DNA from 2 places in the Massilia forsythiae genome. Region 1 is predicted to be linked to the other one. Evidence: predicted binding sites of a transcription regulator. Region 1 holds the regulator's gene; the other holds the start of a gene.

Evidence for each region. The regulator sigma-54, encoded in region 1, starts transcription at its own class of promoters, with help from an activator protein. The targets are predictions, from matches to a motif close to TGGCANGNAANCTGCTTT.
Region 2: the regulator sigma-54 is predicted to act here: its motif matches at 2,299-2,316, upstream of HH212_RS03070 (ammonium transporter).

The regions. Positions count from the first base shown of each region.
Region 1 covers NZ_CP051685.1:1,374,417-1,378,768, forward strand. The annotation lists gene HH212_RS05875 (APH(3') family aminoglycoside O-phosphotransferase) at 1-134, opposite strand, end outside; gene HH212_RS05880 (enoyl-CoA hydratase/isomerase family protein) at 163-1,245, opposite strand; gene hpf (ribosome hibernation-promoting factor, HPF/YfiA family) at 1,316-1,681, opposite strand; gene HH212_RS05890 (RNA polymerase factor sigma-54) at 1,758-3,257, opposite strand; gene lptB (LPS export ABC transporter ATP-binding protein) at 3,260-4,042, opposite strand; gene lptA (lipopolysaccharide transport periplasmic protein LptA) at 4,039-4,352, opposite strand, start outside.
Region 2 covers NZ_CP051685.1:712,355-716,706, forward strand. The annotation lists gene HH212_RS03060 (allantoate amidohydrolase) at 1-980, shown strand, start outside; gene HH212_RS03065 (oxidoreductase) at 1,035-2,126, shown strand; gene HH212_RS03070 (ammonium transporter) at 2,365-3,570, shown strand; gene HH212_RS03075 (DUF2135 domain-containing protein) at 3,785-4,352, shown strand, end outside.

The DNA of each region.
Region 1 (4,352 bases):
GGACGGCCGGGCGCATCCAGGCGCCACACCTGCGCCTCCGAGCAACCGGTTTCCTGGCGCGTCCAGCGGCAGCCGGCCAGGGATGCCCGCCATGACTGTGGTATCGACTGCGGCGGTATCGACTCGGCGTCCATGCATCCTCCCAGGGATCGATGAAACGGTTCAGAGATGGCGCAGCGGATGCGCGTACGGCGGCCATACCGGTGCGAAGAAGCGTTCGATCATTTCCGGCGTCACCTGTTCCAGCGCCGGCGGGTTCCAGCGCGGCGCATTGTCCTTGTCGACCGCCAGCGCGCGCACGCCTTCCAGGATCTCGCCGTGCTCGAACGCACGCCGCACCAGGCTGCGCTCCATGCGCAGGCAATCGGCAAAGTCCATGCCGGCGGCGCGCGCCAGCATCGCGTGCGTCACGCACATCATCAAGGGCGAGCGGCGCCGCATCGCGGCCAGGGCGGCCTGGGCGAACGGGTCCGGGTCGCCGGCCAGCGACGCCACGATGTCCGCCACCGAGGCAGCGCCGAAATGGCGGTCGATCGACGCGCGCTGCGCGCTCAGCTCGCTGTCTCCGGCCTGCGCTGCGAACGGCGCGGCGAAGGCGCGCATCGCTTCGGGCAGTGCGGCGCCGGGCACGCTGCCGACCAGTGCGCGCAAGCCGTCCAGCCGGGCGGCGGGCACGAACAGGTCGGCCAGGCCGGCATACAGCGCGTCGGCGGCGCCGATGGTGGCGCCGCTCACGCCCAGGTAGACGCCGAGCCGGCCCGGCGCATGCGCCAGGAAATGGCTGCCGCCGACGTCCGGGAACATGCCGATGTTCACCTCCGGCATCGCCATCCTGGTGCGCTCGGTCACGATGCGCAGGCCGCAGCCGGGGCCGCCCTGGGCGATGCCCATGCCGCCGCCCATCACCACGCCGTCCATCAACGATATATACGGTTTACCATGAAAATGCACGAGGTGGTTCAGCGTGTATTCTTCGGTGAAGAAATCTTCCAGCAGCGCGCTGCCGGTGCCGGGCGTGGCGCCGCCGGCCTGGTGGAAAAAGCGGATGTCGCCGCCGGCGCACAAGGCTTTGTCGCTGGTGCTGCCGATGACGACGGCATCGACGCCATCGTCCGCGCGCCACGCCAGCAGCGCCGCGGTGAGCGCACGCACCATGTCGAGCGACAGGGAATTGAGGGCCTTGGGACGGTCCAGCGTCAGGATGCCGGTGCGGTTGACGACGCGGGCGTGCACGTGTTGGTTCATGGTATTTTGCGGACGTCCATCAAGCAAAAAGGGCGCCGATGCGCCCTTCGTTGTCGTTGCTGCAGCCGGCTTATGCCGTGGCGGGAACGTCGTCGGCATCGCCCGCATCGGACAGATGCTTGAGCGCCGTGCGACTGTGATTTTGCAGCATCTGCTTGTACTTCTGCACTTGCCGGTCGAGACGGTCCATCAGCATGTCGATCGCTGCGTACAGGTCGTGGGCCGCGCTGGCGACGTGCACGATCTTGCCCGCGACACGCAGGTTGATCTCGGCCTTCTGGCGTTTTTCTTTCTCGGTGAGGTTGTCGATGCAGAGGATGACGTGGGAGTCGATCACTTGATCGAAATGGCGGGTGATGCGCTCGAGCTTGTTCTGTACGTATTCTCGGATGGCGGGGGTTACATCCAGGTGATGTCCACTGATGGTGAGATTCATACACACTCCTTTGAAGATACGCAGCTGTCCGGGCTTTGGGGAAAATGCGGCGAACAGCGCTTGATACGAAGGCCGGCTACAAGGATTTGCGGAGGCTGACGGGTGGAATCTTCAAGGCTTCACGGTACTTGGCGACCGTGCGGCGCGCAATCACCATGCCCTGCTCCCCCAGCATGTCCGCAATCTTGCTATCCGATAAGGGATTCTTGGGGTCTTCCGCTCCTGTAAGTTGCACGATCAGAGCCCGGATTGCCGTCGAGGACGCTTCACCGCCCGCCTCGGTCGCAACGTGGCTCCCAAAAAAGTACTTCAACTCGAACATGCCATGCGGCGTCAGCATGTATTTTTGAGTTGTAACCCGAGAAATTGTGCTCTCGTGTAGGCCTAGTGTATCAGCTATCTCGCGTAAAACAAGGGGACGCATGGCAACCGCGCCATGGGAGAAAAAGTTGCGCTGGCGATCGACGATGGCTTGCGCCACGCGCAGGATCGTGTCGAAACGCTGGCGCATGTTCTTGATCAGCCACTTCGCTTCCTGCAATTGCGCGCTCAATTGGCTCTCGCTCTTGCCCTGTTTCAGCAGCGACGCGTACACGCTGTTCACGCGCAGGCGCGGCATCACTTCCGGATTCAATTGCACGCTCCAGCCGTCCTTGGCGCGGCGCACGATCACGTCCGGCACCACGTAGTCGGACACGTCCGCTGCGAATGCCGCACCCGGATGCGGATTGCACTGGCGGATCACCGCCTGCGCCTCGCGCAGGTCTTCGTCGTCGCAGTCGAGCGCCTTTTTCAGCTTGTTGAATTCGCGCTGCGCGAACCAGCTCAGGTAGCGCTCGACGATGACCAGGGCCATGCGCCGCGTCACCAGCGGCACGCCGTGCATGCGCCGGATCTGCAGCGCCAGGCACTCGGCCGCGCTGCGCGCCCCGACGCCGGGCGGGTCCATGCTCTGCACCAGCGCCAGCGCGGTGCGCAGCTCGTCGAACTCGACTTCCAGCTCTTGCGGCAGGCGCGCGTGGATGTCGTCCAACGGCTCTTCCAGGTAACCGTTGTCGTCGAGCGCGTCGATCACCAGTTCCACCAGCGCGCAATCGCGCGCGGCGAAGCAGGTCAGGCGCAACTGCTCCATCAAATGCTCGCGCAGCGAGACCGGACTGGCTTCCAGCTGCGGGCGGCCGTCCTCGTCGTCGCCATTGCCGCTGGCGCGTCCCGTCTCTCCCCAGTCGGCATCCGCGCCTTCGGCTGCGCCGCCGCCCTCGTCGCCACTGGCTTCGCCGCCTTCGCCGTTCTCGGCAGCGGCGCCGCCTTCCTGGCCGTTGGCTTCCGCGTTGGGCGCCTCGTTCGACGGGGTCGTCGACGTGCCGGCGTTGTTGTTGATGGCGCCGTCGGCCAGCAGGCGCACCGAGCGGTCGAGCGGATCGTCCAGGCGTTCCAGCAGCGGGTTATCGCTCAGCACCTGTTCGATTTCCTGGTGCAGTTCGAGCGTGGACAGCTGCAGCAGCCGGATCGACTGCTGCAGCTGCGGGGTCAGTGCCAGGTGTTGCGAGGTCTTGAGTTGCAGCGACTGTTTCATGACTACATGCGGAAGTGTTCGCCGAGATAGACGCGGCGCACCGACTCGTCGGCGATGATGTCGTCGGGACGCCCGGATGCCAGCACCGCGCCCTGGTTGATGATGTAGGCGCGGTCGCAGATGCCGAGCGTCTCGCGCACGTTGTGGTCGGTGATCAGCACGCCGATGCCGCGCTCCTTCAGGAAGCGCACGATGCGCTGGATCTCGATCACGGCGATCGGGTCGACGCCGGCGAACGGTTCGTCCAGCAGCACGAAGCGCGGATTGGTGGCCAGCGCGCGCGCGATCTCCACGCGCCGCCGCTCGCCGCCCGACAGCGACAGCGCCGGGCTCTCGCGCAGCTTCTCGATCTGCAGTTCGGCCAGCAGTTCGTCGAGCCGCTCGCGGATGCGCTCCTTGCCCAGGCGCTTGCCGTTCTCGCGCTGCAGCTCCAGCACGGCGCGGATGTTCTCTTCCACCGTCAGCTTGCGGAACACCGAGGCTTCCTGCGGCAGGTACGACAGTCCCAGCAATGCGCGCCGGTGGATCGGCATGCTCGTCACGTCGGTGCCGTTGATGTCGATGCTGCCGGCGTCCGACGGCACCAGGCCGACGATCATGTAGAACGAGGTGGTCTTGCCGGCGCCGTTCGGGCCGAGCAAGCCCACCACTTCGCCGCAGGCGACCTGCAGCGAGACGTCGCGCACCACCAGGCGCTTGCCGTAGCTCTTTTGCAGGCCCTTGACGACCAGGGTGCTGCCGCCGCTGCATTCGACCACGGCGGCTTCGGGGCGGACGTCCATCATCGGCTGCCCTCGGCCGCAGGCGCAGCCACGGCAGGTGCGGCGGCGGCCGGCGCGGCGGCCGCATTCGCATTGCGGCGCGGCGCGATGATGATGGTGTTGCGGCCCTGCCCCGCCTTGGTCTGGCCGCTGGCGTCGTTGCGCACGTTGGCCACCTCGGTGCGGTTGTCGTAGGAAATGAAGGCGCCGTTGACTTCGCTCGACAGCTTGCCGTTTTCCAGCTGGCGCACCACCGCGTTCGAGAACAGCTTGACCAGTTCGGTGCGCTCGTCGTACTCGATGCGCTGGGCCTGCCCTTCCATCCACAGGTCGG
Region 2 (4,352 bases), 660 kb from region 1:
AGTACGACGGCCGCCTCGGCATCCTGCTGCCGCTGGCCATCGTCAGGCACCTGCATGCGCGCGGCGAACGCCTGCCGTACCACCTGGACGTGATCGGCTTTGCCGAGGAAGAAGGCGTGCGCTTCCGCAGCACCTTCCTCGGCAGCAGCGCGCTGGCCGGCCGCTTCGACCCGGCGCTGCTGGATGCGCTCGACGCCGACGGCACCAGCATGCGCGCCGCGCTGCAGGAAGCCGGCCATGATCCGGCCGCCATCCCCGCCATCGCGCGCGATCCGGCAAGCCTGCTCGGCTTCGTCGAGGTGCACATCGAGCAGGGTCCGGTGCTGCTGGAGCGCGGCCTGGCGCTGGGCGTGGTCAGCGCCATCGCCGGCAGTTCGCGCTACCTGGTCGAGCTGGACGGTTTGGCCGGCCACGCCGGCACCACGCCGATGCACATGCGGCGCGACGCCGCCGCCGCCGCCGCCGAGATCGTGCTGCTGGTCGAGCGCCGCTGCGGCGAACAGGGCGCCGGCGCGCTGGTCGGCACGGTCGGCCAGCTGGCGGTGCCGGGCGGTTCCGTCAACGTGATCCCGGGCCGCTGCCGCCTGTCGCTCGACATCCGTGCCGCCGACGACGCCGTGCGCCTGGCGGCGGTGGGCGACGTGCTGGACGGGATCACGGCGATCTGCGCGCGCCGCCGCATCGACCATCATGTCGAGGAACTGCTGCAGGCCGCCGCCGCGCCATGCGCGCCGCGCCTGATGGACCGGCTGGGCGAGGCGGTGGAGCGCGCCGGCCTGCCACGCGTCGACCTGCCGTCCGGCGCCGGCCACGACGCCATGGCGATGGCCGCCGTGACCGACGTCGCCATGCTGTTCACGCGCTGCGGCAACGGCGGCATCAGCCACAATCCGCTGGAAACCATGACCGCCGACGACGCCGACGTCGCGGCGCGCGTCCTGCTCGACTTCCTGCGCGACTTCCTGCACAGCGACCGCTGACGCAGCGCCGATGCGCTACACTCGCCCGATCGCCACGACATCGAGGAATTCGACATGCACGACAAGACGCTACGGGCAGGACTCATCGGCTACGGCTTCGCCGGCAAGGTATTCCACGCGCCCCTGATCCGGACCACGCCCGGCCTGGCGATCGCGGCGGTGTCCAGCAGCGACGCCGCCAAGGTGCATGCCGACCTGGGCGGCGCCGTCACGGTGCTGGACGATGCGCGCGCCCTGATCGCCCGCGATGATATCGACCTGGTGGTGGTCGCCAGCCCCAACAACACCCATTTCGAACTGGCCAGGCTGGCCCTGGAAGCCGGCAAGCACGTGGTGGTCGACAAGCCGTTCACGCCGACGCTGGACGAGGCGCTGCAACTGGCGCGCCTGGCGGACGGGCGCGGCCTGGTGCTGAGCGTGTTCCACAACCGCCGCTGGGACAGCAGCACGCGCAGCGCCGAGCGCCTGCTGCTCAATGGCACGCTGGGCCGGCTGCGCCACGCCACCCTGCACTTCGACCGCTTCCGCCCCAACCCGCAGGCGCGCTGGAAGGAAGACGCCGCTGCCGGCGGCGGCGTGTGGATGGACCTCGGTCCGCACCTGCTGTACGACGCGCTGCACCTGTTCGGCAGGCCCCTGGCGATCCAGGCCGACCTGCCGACGCTGCGCACCGGGGCGGGCAGTCACGGCGGCGCCCTGGCCGCCGACAACGTCCAGGCGCGCCTGCGCTATGCCGACGGCCTGCGCGTGGACGTGTGCGCCAGCATGCTGGCGGCCGCCCCCGGCCCGCGCCTGGCGCTGCACGGCACGCGCGGCAGCTATGTCAAACCCAGCCTCGATCCGCAGGAAGCCGACCTCAAGGCCGGCAAGCTGCCCGGCGCCGACCCGGCCGCATGGGGTATCGATGCCGAACCGGGCATCCTGCGCGTCGAGCGGGACGGCGTGCTGCACGAATCCACGCTGGCGACCGAGAACGGCGCCTATCCGGAGTACTACCGCCTGGTGCGCGCGGCCATCCTCGGCCAGGCCGCGAATCCGGTGCCGCCGCGCGACGCCATCGACGTGATGCGCCTGCTGGAAGCGGGACGGCGCAGCCATGCCGAACGGCGCGAAATCCTGCTGGACGACGTGCCCGGCCTGGCATAACCGCACCTGCGGAAGGCGGCGCGCAATGCGCTGCCTTGCCTGTTTCACTATTCACCATTTTGGCGCATACGCGCACCGCTGCCGTGCCTTCGGTGTCGCATGCACCGCCGCATGCACGCAAAACGGGCGATACCGCATGCATGCCCGCCAGGGGTGCACCCTCTCCCCAAAATGGAACGCTTATTGCTATCCGATAGTGCTCAGTCATCTCTTCTGCACTTTATTGGAGTAGTACCGCATGGATGCTTTCAAAAACGGCGCCGACGCGCTCTTCATCCTGCTCGGCGGGATCATGATCCTGGCGATGCACGCCGGCTTCGCCTTCCTCGAACTGGGAACGGTGCGCCGCAAGAACCAGGTCAACGCGCTGGTCAAGATCCTGATCGATTTCGCCGTCTCGACCATCGCCTATTTCTTCGTCGGCTACGGCATCGCCTACGGCATCCATTTCATCAAGCCGACCGACACGCTGGTGGCGAAGAACGGCTACGAACTGGTGAAATTCTTCTTCCTGCTGACCTTCGCCGCGGCCATCCCCGCCATCATCTCGGGCGGCATCGCCGAGCGCGCCAGGTTCTATCCGCAGATGGCCGCCACCGCGCTGCTGGTCGGCCTGGTGTATCCGTTCTTCGAAGGCATCGCCTGGAACAACCGCTTCGGCTTCCAGGGCTGGCTGACGGCAGCCTTCGGCGCGCCCTTCCACGACTTCGCCGGCTCGATCGTGGTGCATGCGGTGGGCGGCTGGGCAGCGCTGCCGGCGGTGCTGCTGCTGGGCGCGCGGCGCGGGCGTTATGCCAAGGACGGCCGCATCGCCGCGCACCCGCCGTCGAACATCCCGTTCCTGGCGCTGGGCGCCTGGATCCTGACGGTCGGCTGGTTCGGCTTCAACGTGATGAGCGCGCAGACGCTGGACAAGATGAACGGCCTGGTGGCGGTGAATTCGCTGATGGCGCTGGTGGGCGGCACCTTGACCGCCTTCGTGATGGGCAAGAACGACCCCGGCTTCGCCTACAACGGCCCGCTGGCCGGCCTGGTCGCGGTGTGCGCCGGCTCCGACCTGATGCATCCGCTGGGCGCGCTGTTCACCGGCGCGGTCGCCGGCGCCATCTTCGTCGTCATGTTTACGCTGGCGCAGAACCGCTGGAAGATCGACGACGTGCTCGGCGTGTGGCCGCTGCACGGCCTGTGCGGTGCCTGGGGCGGCATCGCCGCCGGCATCTTCGGCAGCCACGCGCTGGGCGGCCTGGGCGGCGTCTCGCTTGTGTCGCAGTTGCTGGGCACCCTGCTCGGCATCCTGGTGGCCGGCCTGGGCGGCTGGCTGGTGTACGGCGCGCTCAAGGCCACCATGGGCCTGCGCCTGGACCCCGAACAGGAATTCGACGGCGCCGACCTGGCGATCCACCGCATCAGCGCCACGCCGGAACGGGAGACGACGTTCCAGTGACATGCCGCACCTGAAGATGCGCGGCCTGCGTAGCCGCGTCGTCCCCGCGCAGGCGGGGACCCATACATCGCATGCAGCACCTTGCACGCTGCCCTGCCATGGACACTTCGAAATCCAGGCCTACCTATCTTCTCCCATTAAATTAATTTCGACTTAACCCCGCCGCGGCAACTGGCCCGTTCCATGGATACGAACAACCACCGGAGTTCCTTCCATGCCTCGCATCCTGGCCACCCTCCTGCTGGGCGCATGCATCCTGTGCGCCCCGGCCCTCGCGCAATCCGCGCGCCGCGCGACCCCGCCACCGCGCCCGCTGCTGCTGGCCCCTGACGCCCGCACGCCGATCCAGCTGCAGCAGGCCGGCCTGGCGGTCGACATCGGCGGCGGCATGGCCGCCACCACGATCGAGCTGACCTTCTACAACCCGAACGAGCGCGTGCTCGAAGGCGAACTGCAGTTCCCGCTGGCGCCCGGCCAGCGCGTGACCGGCTTCGCGCTGGATCTCGACGGCGCGATGCGGCCGGCGGTGCCGGTGGACAAGGCCAAGGGACGGCAGGTGTTCGAGGCGATCGTGCGCCGCGGCGTCGACCCGGCCCTGCTGGAAACCACGCAGGGCGACAATCTCAAGCTGCGCGTGTACCCGATCCCGGCGCACGGCACGCGCCGCGTGCGCGTGCAGCTGGCGCAGGCGCTGGAACGCGCCAGCGGGCGCTGGACCTACCGCCTGCCGCTGCCCTACGCGGCCGGCGCCGGCGACATCGCCGCCGAGGTCAGCGTGCACA